3 regions of the Pararhizobium qamdonense genome follow, and region 3 is predicted to be linked to each of the others. Evidence: riboswitches for the same ligand, from Rfam matches in the RefSeq annotation. Region 3 holds a riboswitch; each other region holds the start of a gene.
What was found. A riboswitch is a leader RNA that binds a small molecule or an ion and turns the genes downstream of it on or off. The one in region 3 is predicted to bind cobalamin.
Positions count from the first base shown of each region.

Region 1 (4,515 bases), 1.1 Mb from region 3:
ATCCGTAGCGTTCAGCCGCACGGCAGCACCCGGCGCGTAATGCGATGCCAGCATGCCCGGCGCCTCGATCACGGCTCCCGCCGTTTGCGGCCGTGTGACGGTCCTGCCGGTCAGTGCCTCGATCTCGGCGGCATCCAGGCCACCGGGCCGCAGCAGCCGGATGTCATCGCCGTCCACCTTGATGATGGTCGATTCCAAGCCGATTTCGGCAGCGCCGGCGTCGAGAATCAACGCCAGCTTGCCGCCAAGATCGGTCTCGACATGCGCAGCGCTGGTCGGGCTGATTTTGCCGGATGTGTTAGCGCTGGGCGCTGCCAAGGGTTTGCCGAACCGGGCAATCACCTGCCGGGAAAATCCGTCCGGCATGCGGATGCCCAGCGTGTCGAGACCGGCCGAGGCCAGCGGGTGTACGCCGCTGTTTGGCTTTAACGGCAGGATCAGGGTCAGCGGTCCGGGCCAGAAGGCTTCGGCCAGTTGCCGCGACAGCGGATCGAAGCTGACATAGGCCTCGGCCATCGCGAAATCCGAGACATGGCAGATCAGCGGATTGAAGCGCGGGCGGCCCTTCATTTCATAGATGCGGCTGATGGCATCGGGATTGGTGGCGTCCGCCGCCAGCCCATAGACCGTCTCGGTCGGGATCGCCACCGGCAGGCCTTCGCGAAGCGTCTCGCAGGCGATCGTCAGGGCTCGGTCCGGCTCGGTCCGCGTGTCTATGATCAGGGCCATCAAGCTTCCAAACGTCAATGCGCCCTCTTACGAAAGACAGGCAGGCGCGATGGCGTTTCCTTACAGCGCAAGGCCGGGTATTGCCAAGCGCATTCGAAGGTTGATGCGGTCAGAGGCTGCCGATGATCTTGCGAAGCTCGGCATTGCGGGCGCCGAGCAAAAGCACGTTCTTCAGCGCTTCCTTGGGGTCGCGGGTGCGAAACAGCAGCCCGTTGTCATGCACGGCGCGATTGACGGTCAGCTTGCCGGCCTCGGCATCCATCTCGGTTGCGACGGCGAAATACATCCGCGAATAGCCGAGCTTGATCTTCTCGAAGAAATGCTGGTCGTCGCCGATATCGGAGAAGAAATTGGCGATATAGAACGACCAGCGCACATCCTCGAACTTGGCAAACCGGGTTCTGGCGGCGGTGACATGGCAATAGCCGAGATGCGGGCTATCGGCGAGCGTGCGGTGAAACAGCAGTTTCGGAAAGCGGATCGAACGATGGAAACCGTTGATCCGGTCATGCGTGACCGTGCCGGCAGCCTCGAGCTTCTTGCCGGTGCGCACAGCCACTTCCTGATGGGTGAGGTAACGTTTTTCGGCCGCGCTCCATTGCTGATGGTTCCGGTTGATCCGCCCGGTGCGCAGGAATTCGGTATAGATCGCCGCCTTCGGCGAGGGGGCCGGCTCCTTGACCTTGGCGGCATCGAAATATCTCAAGTTTGACATCGGCCTCTACCAGACTGCGGTGGAATGCGTGGCGCGCATTGCGGGGCTAATCGCGAATGCGACGAGGTTACCCGGTTATGGTTAATGCAGTCTTTCGGCGCATCAATCTTTCGTGGCGAAACCGGCACATGGCAAGGCGCGTATGTGTGGCGGGCGATGTCGCAAAGAGGCCGTATCCTGGCCGATTGCCGAAGCGTTGTGCGGAAAACCCGGATTTTGATCCAAATCCGGCAGATCGCCTTGTTTATGCTTATAAAATAGACAGGCGAGCTTTGCCGCCGCGCAATCTGTTGCGTGTCGTCATTCTGGAATCGGATGTCGTTAATCGGCGGCTGTTTTCGTGGGCGTGAGGATTAGATGAAGACACTCAAGGTGCCGCCTTTATAGGGAGGGCGGAGAATTGGGAAGCCGGTCGAAATCCGGCGCTGCCCCCGCAACGGTGGTGGAGCGAAACCTCGGCAAAAGGCCACTGGAGAAATCCGGGAAGGCGCCGGGATCGTCCGCAAGGACAGCTCCAGAGCCCGGAAACCAGCCTTGTGATGAAATTGATATCTGGGTTGCGGCGGGCAGCCGGAAGGAGAACCACTATATCCACGCGCTCTCCCGGCGCGGCGGCGGTTCCTTTCCTGCCTGCGGCAACCTTCAAAAGAACGTTGGCGAGCACAAGGGAAATGACCATGGATCTCCGCAGTGAAGTCCTCCGCAAATTGACGAACCGCCGGGACACCCACAGTCTCGAACAGGCCTTCTATACCGATCCGGATCTCTACAGGCTCGATATGGAGGAGATCTGGTACAAGGACTGGCTGTTCATCGGCCATGACTGCGAAATCCCGAAATCCGGCAATTATGTCACCGTGCAGGTCGGCGAATACCCTGTTGTCATCGTCCGCGACCGTACGGGCACCGTGCGCGCGCTCCACAATTCCTGCCGCCACCGCGGCTCGCGCGTCTGCGCCGGTGCCAAGGGTTCGTCCGCCAAGCTTGTCTGTCCCTATCACCAGTGGACCTATGAGCTGGACGGCAAGCTTCTGTTTGCCCGCCAGATGGGCGAGGATTTCGACAAGAACCAGCACGGCCTGAAGCCGATCCATTGCGAAACCATCGGCGGCTACATCTTCATCTGCCTGGCTGACGAGGCGATGGATTTCCAGCCGGTGCGCGACATGGTCTCGTCCTATCTGACGCCGCACAATCTGAAGGATACCAAGGTCGCCTTCGAAAGCACGATCATCGAAAAGGGCAACTGGAAGCTCGTCTGGGAAAACAACCGCGAATGCTATCATTGCGCGGCAAACCACCCCGAGCTTTGCCGCACCTATCCGGAAGCCCCGACCGCCACCGGCGTGCAGGGTGCCAAGGATGATCCGGTCATCGCCGCCCATTGGGCCCATTGCGAAGCCTCCGGCCTGCCGAGCGAATTCAAGATCGATCACACCGGCCAGTTCCGCGTTGCCCGCATGCCGCTGATCGAAGGCGCCGAAAGCTACACCATGTCCGGCAAACGCGCCGTCAAGCGCCAGCTGTCTGATGATGTCAATCAGAGCCAGATCGGCACGCTGCTCCTGTTCCATTATCCAAGCACCTGGAACCATGTGCTGGCCGACCACGCCATCACTTTCCGCGTCCTGCCGCTTGGCCCCGAACTCACCCAGGTCACCACCAAATGGCTGGTGCACAAGGATGCCGTCGAAGGCGTTGACTATACGATCGACGAACTGACGCATGTCTGGACCGAGACCAACGACCAGGACCGCCAGATCGTCGAGGAAAACGCGTTCGGCATCCGCTCGCCCGCCTATCAGCCCGGCCCCTATTCGCCGGAGCATGAAGGCGGCGTGATGCAGTTCGTCGAGTGGTACACCAACTTCATGGCCGAGCGCCTGAAGGGCAAGTCCATCTCCACCCCTCTGGTCCGGGTCGCCTGACATGACGATTGCTTCATCCTTCCGGCACTTCGACGAGTTGCAGCCGTTCAACGACCGCCAGCAACTGCTGGAATGCATTTCCGTCACCGCCGAAGGGCCGGATGTGATGACGTTCGGCTTCAAGGCCGACAAGGACAGCTGGTTCCGCTATCTGCCGGGCCAGTTCGTCACGCTTGAACTGCCGGTAGCGCCGGATGATCCGGTGATGCGCACCTACACGCTGTCCTCGACCCCGTCACGGCCGTTTTCCATCGCCGTGACCGTCAAGGCCCAGGCATCCAGCATCGGCACGCGCTGGATGTTTGAAAACCTGAAGCCGGGCATGAAGCTGAAGGCATTCGGCCCGCTCGGCGATTTCTCCTTCGTGCGCCATCCCGGCGAAAAATACCTGTTCATCTCGGCGGGTTCCGGCATCACGCCGATGATGTCGATGACCCGCTGGATGGCCGATTGCGCTCCGCAGACGGACGTTTCGTTCCTGTCTTGCGCCCGCCAGCCCGACGATCTGCTGTTCCGCGACGAGCTGGAAAACATCTCTCGCAACATGCCCAATCTCAATCTCGGCTTCATCGTCGAGACGCATGCGCCGCGCCACAGCTGGCACGGGCTGCGTGGCCGCATCGAGACATCGAAGCTGGCGCTCTTGGCGCCGGATTTCCGCGAGCGCACCGTGTTCTGCTGCGGCCCCGAACCGTTCATGCGCGGCGTCAAATCCATGCTGGAAAGCGTCGGTTTCGACATGAACCGCTATCACGAGGAAAGCTTTCAGCCGGCTAATGCGCCGGATCCGGCAGAGCTTGCCATCCGCGCCGGTGCCGGCGAAGCGGATGCGACGGCGGTTGCCACCATCACCTTCACCATGGCCGGCAAGGAGGCCAAGTGTCAGCCCGGCCAGACCATCCTGCAGACGGCGCGTTCCGCCGGCGTGCGCATCGGCGCCGCCTGCGAGGGCGGGTTGTGTGGCACCTGTCGGGTGATGAAGATTTCCGGGGAAGTCGATATGAACCACAATGGCGGCATCCTCGACGACGAAATCGACGAAGGCTACATCCTGGCCTGCTGTTCCCGCCCGATCGGAGACGTGCAGATCGAGGCGTAATGGCCTCTTTTTTGGGGGCAAAAGCCCCTCATCCGCCCTGTCGG
Region 1 is NZ_CP119566.1:3,641,061-3,645,575, reverse strand. It holds gene PYR65_RS17905 (L-threonylcarbamoyladenylate synthase) at 1-729, opposite strand, end outside; gene PYR65_RS17900 (DUF6656 family protein) at 839-1,444, opposite strand; cobalamin riboswitch at 1,798-1,995, shown strand; gene PYR65_RS17895 (aromatic ring-hydroxylating oxygenase subunit alpha) at 2,122-3,372, shown strand; gene PYR65_RS17890 (hybrid-cluster NAD(P)-dependent oxidoreductase) at 3,374-4,471, shown strand.
Region 1: it holds a riboswitch for cobalamin, as region 3 does, so the genes downstream of both, PYR65_RS17895 (aromatic ring-hydroxylating oxygenase subunit alpha) here and bluB (5,6-dimethylbenzimidazole synthase) in region 3, are expected to answer to the same signal.

Region 2 (4,515 bases), on a different replicon from region 3:
TGTCGTTGGTCATGAACGGCGCCGGGTAATAGACGCGGCCGATCTTGCCTTCCTTGCGGATCTCGATCTTAGAGACGATCGGATGGATCGAGGAAGTCGAGTGGTTGATATAGGAGATCGATCCCGTCGGCGGGACAGCCTGGAGGTTCTGGTTATAGAGGCCGGTCGCCATGACGGCGGACTTCAGCGCCAGCCAGTCTTCCTGCGTCGGGATGTGAATACCTGCGGTCTTAAACAGTTCGAGCACGCGCGCGGTCGCCGGTACCCATTCCTGTCCGGCATATTTGTCGAAATACTCGCCGGATGCGTATTTCGAATCCTCAAAACCCTTGAAGCTCGATCCCCGCTCGACGGCGATCCGGTTCGATGCCCGGATGGCATGGTAGGTCACCGTGTAGAAATACATGTTGGTGAAATCGACGCCCTCGTCGGAACCGTAATGGATGCGCTCGCGGGCGAGATAGCCATGCAGGTTCATCTGGCCAAGGCCGATCGCGTGGCTGTCGTCATTGCCTTTCTCGATCGAGGGCACCGACGAGATATGGCTCATGTCGGAAACGGCCGTCAGCGCCCGGATCGAGGTTTCGATCGTCTTGCCGAAATCGGAACTGTCCATTGCGGCTGCGATGTTCAGCGAACCGAGATTGCAGGAAATGTCCTTGCCCATATGCTTGTAGGACAGGTCTTCATTATAGTCGCTGGCCTCGCTCACCTGCAGGATTTCCGAGCAGAGATTACTCATGGTGATGCGGCCGGCAATCGGGTTTGCCCGGTTCACCGTGTCTTCGAACATGATGTAGGGATAGCCGCTCTCGAACTGGATTTCGGCCAGCACCTGGAAGAATTCGCGCGCCTTGATCTTCTTCTTGGAGATACGGGCATCATCCGCCATCTCGCGGTATTTCTCCGTCACCGAAATTTCGGTGAACGGCACGCCGTAGACGCGCTCCACGTCATAGGGCGAAAACAGGTACATATCCTCGTTGTTCTTTGCCAGTTCGAAGGTGATATCCGGCACGACGACGCCGAGCGAGAGCGTCTTGATGCGGATCTTCTCGTCGGCATTTTCGCGTTTCGTATCGAGGAAGCGCATGATGTCGGGATGATGGGCGTTCAGATAGACGGCCCCTGCCCCCTGGCGTGCGCCAAGCTGGTTGGCATAGGAGAAGCTGTCTTCGAGGAGCTTCATCACCGGAATGATACCCGACGACTGGTTCTCGATCTGCTTGATCGGCGCACCCGCCTCGCGGATATTGGTGAGCGACAGGGCGACGCCGCCGCCGCGCTTCGACAGCTGCAGCGCCGAATTGATGCCGCGGGCAATCGATTCCATATTGTCCTCAACGCGCAATAGGAAGCACGAAACGAGCTCGCCGCGCTGCTTCTTGCCGGCATTCAGGAAGGTCGGCGTCGCCGGCTGGAAGCGGCCGGAAATGATCTCGTCAACCATGTCGCGGGCCGTCGCTTCATTCCCTTGCGCCAGCGCCAGCGCCACCATGCAGATGCGGTCTTCGTACCGCTCGAGATAGCGTTTTCCATCAAAGGTTTTCAGCGTGTAGCTGGTGTAATACTTGAAGGCACCGAGAAAGGTCGGGAAGCGGAACTTCTTGGCATAGGCGTGATCGTAGAGGTCGCGCACGAAATTGAACGAATACTGGTCGAGAACCTCGCGCTCGTAATAGCCCTCGGTCACCAGGTAATCGAGCTTTTCCCGCAAGTTATGGAAGAACACGGTGTTCTGGTTGACGTGCTGCAGGAAATATTGCTTGGCAGCCAGCCGGTCCTTGTCGAGCTGGATCTTTCCTTCATCGTCATAAAGGTTCAGCATCGCGTTCAGCGCGTGGTAATCAATCGCGGTTTCCGTCGCCTTCAAGGGGCGTTCGCCAGCGGAATGAGCCAAAGTGTTGAGCGGTTTTGCGCTCCGCGTCAAAGTCTCTGAGACGTCCAAAATCGTTCCAATCCATTGATGACATTGGCGACGTCCTCGTCCGTACCCAGAAGCTCGAACCTGTAGAGGTACGGCACCCGGCATTTTTCCGAGATGACATTGCCCGCGAGACCGAATGTCTCGCCGAAATTGCTGTTACCGGCGGCGATCACGCCCCGGATGAGGGACCGGTTGTCCGCATCGTTGAGAAAGCGGATCACCTGCTTTGGAACCGCGCCCTTGCCGTCATCGCCGCAATAGGTTGGCAGGATGAGAACGAAGGGTTCGCGCACATCCGGCGTTTCCACGCCGTTGCTGACGGGAATGCGGATGGATTTCAAATTCAGCTTGGCGACAAAGCGATGGGTGTTTTCCGATAGGCTGGAATAATAGACGATCAGGCCCATCGCTTGTCCATTCGTGTTCAGGCCACGCTCAGGCCGTACTCAAGAAAGCGCGCTGATCTTGTCCGGCCGGAACCCAGCCCAATGATCCTGCCCCGCGATCACCACCGGCACCTGCTGGTAACCGAGGCCGATCACCTTTGCGAAGGCGTACTCGTCCTTGGAAATATCGACGACCTGATAGTCGATGCCTTTGCGATCGAGCGCGCGATAGGTCGCGGTGCACTGGACGCAGGAAGGCTTGCTGTAAACGGTGATATCCATGATGGTCCTCGTGGGTCTTGTGATCGTGGGTCTGTGATGTTGCCGGCAGGCGAAAGGCTCCGAGCCGCTGCACGCGGGTCCGATCGCTGTTGTTCATTTCCGATATTTGCGAGGGGTTAGGCCTGCGCCGCCGATCGCGATTCCGCGTCTGTTGGTCTGCGAATTCGATTGACTGACATGCCTTCACCCCGAAGCCTTGTTTGGCGGGCATCGGACGAACGCGAGCACAAAGCGGACTCATTCCGCCACATATCACGCGACCTTCCGGGCACCCCGCCCGTGGACGTTTTCGCTCAATGGCAGGTCTCCTGGCTTACGGGTCGTTGCGTCCATTCCGCCTTCCCGAAGCCTGATGCTTCAGTGACTTGAAATGAAACAGACGCTCGCCGCTGACAGTTGCGGGGGCAGCTTCGGCTTTGCCGGAGCTTGAAAGCCCTGGCGCACCGTATTCCCTCTTAGCCTCCTCACCCTTCGATTCGGAGGACCGTTGAACACTAGATATAGTATACGACGGGAAAATGACGTCAATGTGTAGACGCCGGATTCAGGGCCTGCGCCACATTATTTTTGCTGCGTTGTGGATAATGGGGAATTAATGCCGGAGATCGATGAGGCGGGACTGCGCCGGGAAATCTCCCGGCGCCGTCTGTTGTTTTGCGGCTGGCGTCATGAATTGACCGCGCGGCCCCGCTCCAGGCTGGCACGCAGCCGGATGGCTGCGGCAACCATGTTGACCAGCGCCGGCTTGACCTCTTCCCATTTGCGCGTCTTCAGGCCGCAATCCGGATTGACCCAGATCTGTCCTGCGACCAGTCCCTCGCTCGCCTTGTCCAGAAGCTCGACCATTTCCTCGACAGCGGGTACCCGCGGCGAGTGGATATCGTAGACACCCGGCCCGATTTCGTTCGGGTAGCCACGGCCGGTGAAGGCCGACAGAAGTTCCATCTTCGACCGCGACGTCTCGATGGAAATCACGTCGGCATCCATGGCGGCGATTGCCGGCATGATGTCGTTGAACTCCGAGTAGCACATATGCGTATGGATCTGCGTCTCGTCGGAAACGCCGGTCGAGCAAAGGTGGAAGCTTTCGACCGCCCAGTCGAGATAGGCTTTCCAGTCCGCCCGTCGCAGCGGCAGTCCTTCGCGCAAGGCCGCCTCGTCGATCTGGATCATCGCCGCGCCCGCCTCGGCAAGGTCATGAACCTCGTCGCGGATGGCCAGCGCAATCTGCTTGCAGACGGTGCTGCGCGGAAGATCGTCGCGGACGAACGACCAGTTAAGGATCGTCACCGGTCCGGTCAGCATGCCCTTGACGGTCTTTGCCGTCAGCGCCTGCGCATATTTCCACCAGGCAACGGTCATCGGGTTCGGACGCGAGACATCGCCATAGATGATCGGCGGGCGGACATAGCGCGAGCCGTAGCTCTGCACCCAGGCATGCTGGGTGAAAGCAAAGCCGGAAAGCTGTTCGCCGAAATACTGCACCATGTCGTTTCGCTCGAATTCACCATGCACCAGAACGTCGAGGCCGATCTCCTCCTGCCAGCGGATCGCCTGCGCGGTCTCGTGCTCAAGAAACGCCTGGTAATCGACATAGGAAAGCTCGCCCTTTGCATGTTTCGAGCGGGCCTTGCGCACCTCCGCCGTCTGCGGGAACGAACCGATCGTCGTCGTCGGAAACAGCGGCAAGCGCAATCGCTGCTGCTGCAACCGCTGACGTTTTGCAAATGGCGACGTGCGCTTCAGCATCGTGGCATCGACCTGCTTCAACCGGCCTGCAACGAGCGGATCATGCACTTTCACCGATGTCAGGCGCGCGCTGGCCGCCGCGATCGATGTGGCAAACACCGTCTCCGCCTGCGCGCTACCGGCATCGAATGCCTTTGCCAGCAAGGCCAGCTCATCGAGTTTCTGATTGGC
Region 2 is NZ_CP119567.1:353,276-357,790, reverse strand. It holds gene nrdE (class 1b ribonucleoside-diphosphate reductase subunit alpha) at 1-1,873, opposite strand, end outside; gene nrdI (class Ib ribonucleoside-diphosphate reductase assembly flavoprotein NrdI) at 1,927-2,334, opposite strand; gene nrdH (glutaredoxin-like protein NrdH) at 2,374-2,595, opposite strand; cobalamin riboswitch at 2,877-3,099, opposite strand; gene metE (5-methyltetrahydropteroyltriglutamate--homocysteine S-methyltransferase) at 3,262-4,515, opposite strand, start outside.
Region 2: it holds a riboswitch for cobalamin, as region 3 does, so the genes downstream of both, nrdH (glutaredoxin-like protein NrdH) here and bluB (5,6-dimethylbenzimidazole synthase) in region 3, are expected to answer to the same signal.

Region 3 (4,515 bases):
CCGCACCAATAGCGGTGGCGGCGATCATTTTGCCAAGCCGGGGGCCAATGACCGCATTTGGAATTCGCTGGAAAAGCATTGCCTGCGTGCGCCAGAGAATTTTGCCGCCTACTACGGCAATGCGCTGATCGCCTTGGTCAGCGAGGCCTGGCTTGGGCCGAGCTACCAAATGACCGCGCAGGTCAACCGGGTCAATCCGGGCGGTGCGGCGCAATCGGCGCACCGGGATTACCATCTCGGTTTTCAGTCCTCCGCAGTGATCGAGCAGTTTCCGGCACATGTCCACCGGCTGTCGCCAGTCCTGACGCTGCAGGGCGCCGTTGCCCATTGCGACATGCCGCTGGAAAGCGGACCAACCTTGTTCCTGCCGTTCAGCCAGACCTATGTGCCCGGCTATCTGGCGCTGAAACGTCCGGAGTTCCGCGCGTATTTCGATGAGCACCATGTTCAACTGCCCTTGGAAAAGGGTGATCTGGTATTCTTCAATCCGGCGCTGTTTCACGCCGCAGGCACCAACCGCTCCGAGGGCATCAAGCGGGTGGCGAACCTCCTGCAGGTTTCCTCCGCCTTTGGCCGGGCGATGGAGACGGTCAACCGGGAGCGCATGAGCGGCGTTCTTTATCCTGCCTTGAAGGCAATGCTTGCGGACGGCCGGCTGTCCGCAGCGCAAGCGGCGTGCGCCATTGCCTCCTGCGCCGAGGGCTATTCCTTCCCGACCAATCTCGACCGCGATCCGCCGGTCGGCGGGCTTGCGCCGAAGACGCAGGCGCAGTTGATGCATGAGGCGCTGTCAAGCAACTGGGAGGAGGCTCAGTTTACGGCCGCACTTGCGGCGCAGTCGGAGAAGAAGCTCAGTTAGCGCCACCACATCTTGCAATTTGAACTCCTGCCCGGATGCCGGGCGGGAGTTTTTTGACATCAGCGACATCGAAACGGAGGAAATAGGATGAGCAATGACCATGGCCGTCTGGACGGCAAGATCGCGATCGTGACCGGGGGGACGCAAGGGCTGGGGGCGACGATCGCGACGCTGTTTGCCGAGCGCGGTGCGGCTGGCATCGTCATCTGCGGCCGCAATGCCGTGAAGGGCGAGGCCAAGGCCGAAGAGATCGGCAAGGCGACCGGTACCAAGGTCGTCTACGTGCAGGCCGATCTCGAACAGGTGGAGGATGCGCGCAAGGTTGTGGCTGCCTGCGACAGTGCGTTTGGCCGCGTCGATGCGCTGGTCAATGCGGCGGCGATCACCGATCGCGGCACGATCCTCGATACAAGCCCGGACCTGTTCGACCGGATGTTTGCTGTCAATGTGCGCGCGCCGTTCTTCCTGATGCAGGAGGCGATCAACGTGATGCGCCGGGAAAAGATCGAGGGCACCATCGTCAATATCGGCTCGATGTCGGCCAAGGCCGGCCAGCCGTTCATCGCAGCCTATTGCGCCTCCAAGGGCGCCTTGGAAACGCTGACCAAGAACACCGCCTATGCCGTGTTGCGCAACCGGATCCGCGTCAATGGCCTCAATATCGGCTGGATGGCCTCTGAAGGCGAGGATCGCATCCAGCGGGAATATCATGGCGCGGCCAGCGACTGGCTGGACAAGGCTGCGGCAAGCCAGCCGTTTGGCCGTCTGGTCGATCCGGCCGAGGTGGCGCGGGCCTGCGCCTATCTGTCATCTGGTGAATCCGGCCTGATGACCGGCTCGGTGATCTGCTTTGACCAGTCGATCTGGGGTGCCTATGACGGCTCGCCGCATCCGGTTGCCGCCATCTGACGGGATCAGGGTGGGCCGTCTTGCATTTGGCGGCCCGCCATGCCCATATCGGTCTTGCTCAGGTGCCCGCGCAAGCGGGAGAATCGGGAAGCCGGTGAAAATCCGGGACGTGCCCAACGCTGTGATGGGGACGGTTTTGTATTTCATGAATGTCTGAATCATTTCAGCGTTCTGCCACTGGATCTTCAAGCGATCCGGGAAGGTTGCAAAGCCGGTTGATCCGCAGTCAGAAGACCGGCCTGACGAGATAGACCAGCCCCGCGCGGACGGCGGGAGGTTTCGCATTGTTGGGGATCAAACGATGGAAACTGAACCGCAAGACCGCCTTGTGAAGGCGGATGCTTTTTCACAGGACGAGCGCGCCGCCGTCTACCGCGCCATCGAAACCCGCCGCGACGTGCGCGACCAGTTCCTGCCGCAGCCTTTGCCGGATGAGGTGATCGCGCGGCTGCTGGCCGCTGCCCATAGCGCACCATCCGTCGGCTTCATGCAGCCCTGGAACTTCATCGTGGTGCGCGACGAGGGCCGCCGCGAACGGGTGTTCGACGCTTTCCAGCGGGCCAACGAGGAAGCGGCGCTGATGTTTGAGGGTGCGGCGCGTGACACATACCGGTCGTTGAAGCTCGAAGGCATCCGCAAGGCGCCGGTCAGCATCTGCGTGACCTGTGATCCATCCCGGGCAGGAAAGGTGGTTCTGGGGCGCACGCACAATCCGCGCATGGATGCGTTTTCGACCGTCTGCGCCGTCCAGAACCTATGGCTGGCTGCGCGGGCGGAAGGTGTTGGGGTCGGCTGGGTCAGCATCTTCCACGAGCGCGATATCAAGGACGTGCTCGGCATTCCCGATTCCATCGAGATCATCGCCTGGCTGTGCCTCGGCTATGTCGATACGCTTTACGCCGAGCCGGAACTGGCCGTCAAAGGCTGGCGCCAGCGGTTGCCGCTCGAGGATCTGGTGTTTCAGGACGCCTGGGGCGTCACACGCAGCACCTGATCAGTTGGTCTGCTGCTGCTGGTAGCCGGGGCCGGCGGGATGCCTGAGGTCGATCGAGGTTTCCTGCGATGGCAGGAAGCTGGGGCCGACGACGCGGACCTTGTTGTCCTGCGGATTGTAGGGCCGATCCGCAACGGTGTTTTTCACCTGCGTTGCCTCAGTGTCCTGCGTCTTCTTGGTGGCGCGCAGATCGACGACGCCCTTGCCGTTGTCGGGCGTGCTCTGCTGGATGGCGGTTTGACCCAGCGGACGGCAGCCGCACTGGCCGTTCTGGCTGCGGTCGCGGGTCTTGTAGGCAAATGCCGAGGGCAGGTCGGCATAGGGCTCGCCGGTGGCGGCCGACACCATCTGGTCGGTCTCTTCGGTCGTCAGCGCGTGATAATACAGCGCCGTCTCTGCGCCCGGGCACCGCTGCCGGCAGGTTTCCGCATCGCGCTGGAAATCGGCGGGTGAGGCATCGGACGAAATCGGGAAGAACGAGCCGTCGCAGGTGCGCACGCAGAGCGTCCTAAAGCTGCCGGTGGCGCCGGGGCCGAAGTTGTCATGCGGCGTGGTGAAATCGGTATCGCTGCCGCGCATGTCATCGTAACCGTCGCTGATCGGCGGCAGGCCGTTTAGGATATTGCGGTGGGCTTCCGGCTCTTCAATGGCGGCTTCCAGAACATCGTCCTGATCGTCAAAGCAGCGATTGACGGCAAGGGCGGCCTCGATGCGGCGGCGGATGACATCGCTGTCGCTTCCCGTCACCAGGCTTTGACGGCGGGCCTTCAGCGTTTGAAGATCCATTTCCATCTGCGAGATTTCAGCGCTCAGGCTATCGCAGGCGTCTTCATTCGGACCGCCGACAATGATGACGCTGCCCGAACTGCAGCCCATCCGCCTGAGATCGCTGCGCGCCTGACGCAGGTCGAGATTCTGGCGGGAGATTGCGCCGGTATAGTCGCGCACATTGGCATTGGAGGCGGCGATCCTCGGCAGGCTGGCAAGACGGGCATTCAGCCGTTCGCAGACCGCCGAGGCGCTGGCGCTTGCCGTCATGACCAGAAGAAGCGGAGCGATCAGCGCCGCAGTGGATATCGAACGGAAAATCACGTGTTTCTCTCGCCTGAGCATACCGGCTCCCTGCCGGGTGCGAAGGAACATCCTCGCACTCTGACTTTTTGCCCATCATAGCGTCAATCGGCGCTGCTGCAACGCAGTCTCGTTGCCAGCGTTAACGGGAAGCGGGAGATAAATGCGGGGCGAGGCGGGAGAGCCACAATCGGCGGCTCTCCCGGATATCTGGTCATGCCGCCCGGGCGGTTTCAAGCGACATCGGCCGCTCCAGCACCGAACCGCCGATTTCGGCGACAGTTTTCATCTGCTCCAGAAGGCCGGTTGTGACCTCCCAGGCAACGGCAACGGCAAATACAGAGCCGATCCGCTGCGGTTCGCCGATGCGCTCGCCGGGGCAGCCCATGCGCCGGAACATGCGCTCCAGGAAGACATCGGTGACGGTGACGATATGGCTGAGGCCGGAGGACAGGCCGAGCTCTCCGACGCCGCACATCAGTTCCGCCGCTGCGATCGTCACCTGGTTAGAGCCGCGATCCTGCGAGATGGCCGGATCGATGCAGAAGCGGCTGGATTCCCAGATGGAGGCGCTGCGCACCTGCGGATTGTCGCCGAGCAGGATCGGAAACGTATCATCCAGCATGTTCGGCCCGAGCGTCGGCAGCAGCCGCAACGCGCCGCGCAGACGGCCCGTCTGGTC
Region 3 is NZ_CP119566.1:2,510,645-2,515,159, forward strand. It holds gene PYR65_RS12075 (phytanoyl-CoA dioxygenase family protein) at 1-859, shown strand, start outside; gene PYR65_RS12080 (SDR family oxidoreductase) at 947-1,768, shown strand; cobalamin riboswitch at 1,813-2,025, shown strand; gene bluB (5,6-dimethylbenzimidazole synthase) at 2,070-2,762, shown strand; gene PYR65_RS12090 (DUF2865 domain-containing protein) at 2,763-3,800, opposite strand; gene PYR65_RS12095 (acyl-homoserine-lactone synthase) at 4,048-4,515, opposite strand, start outside.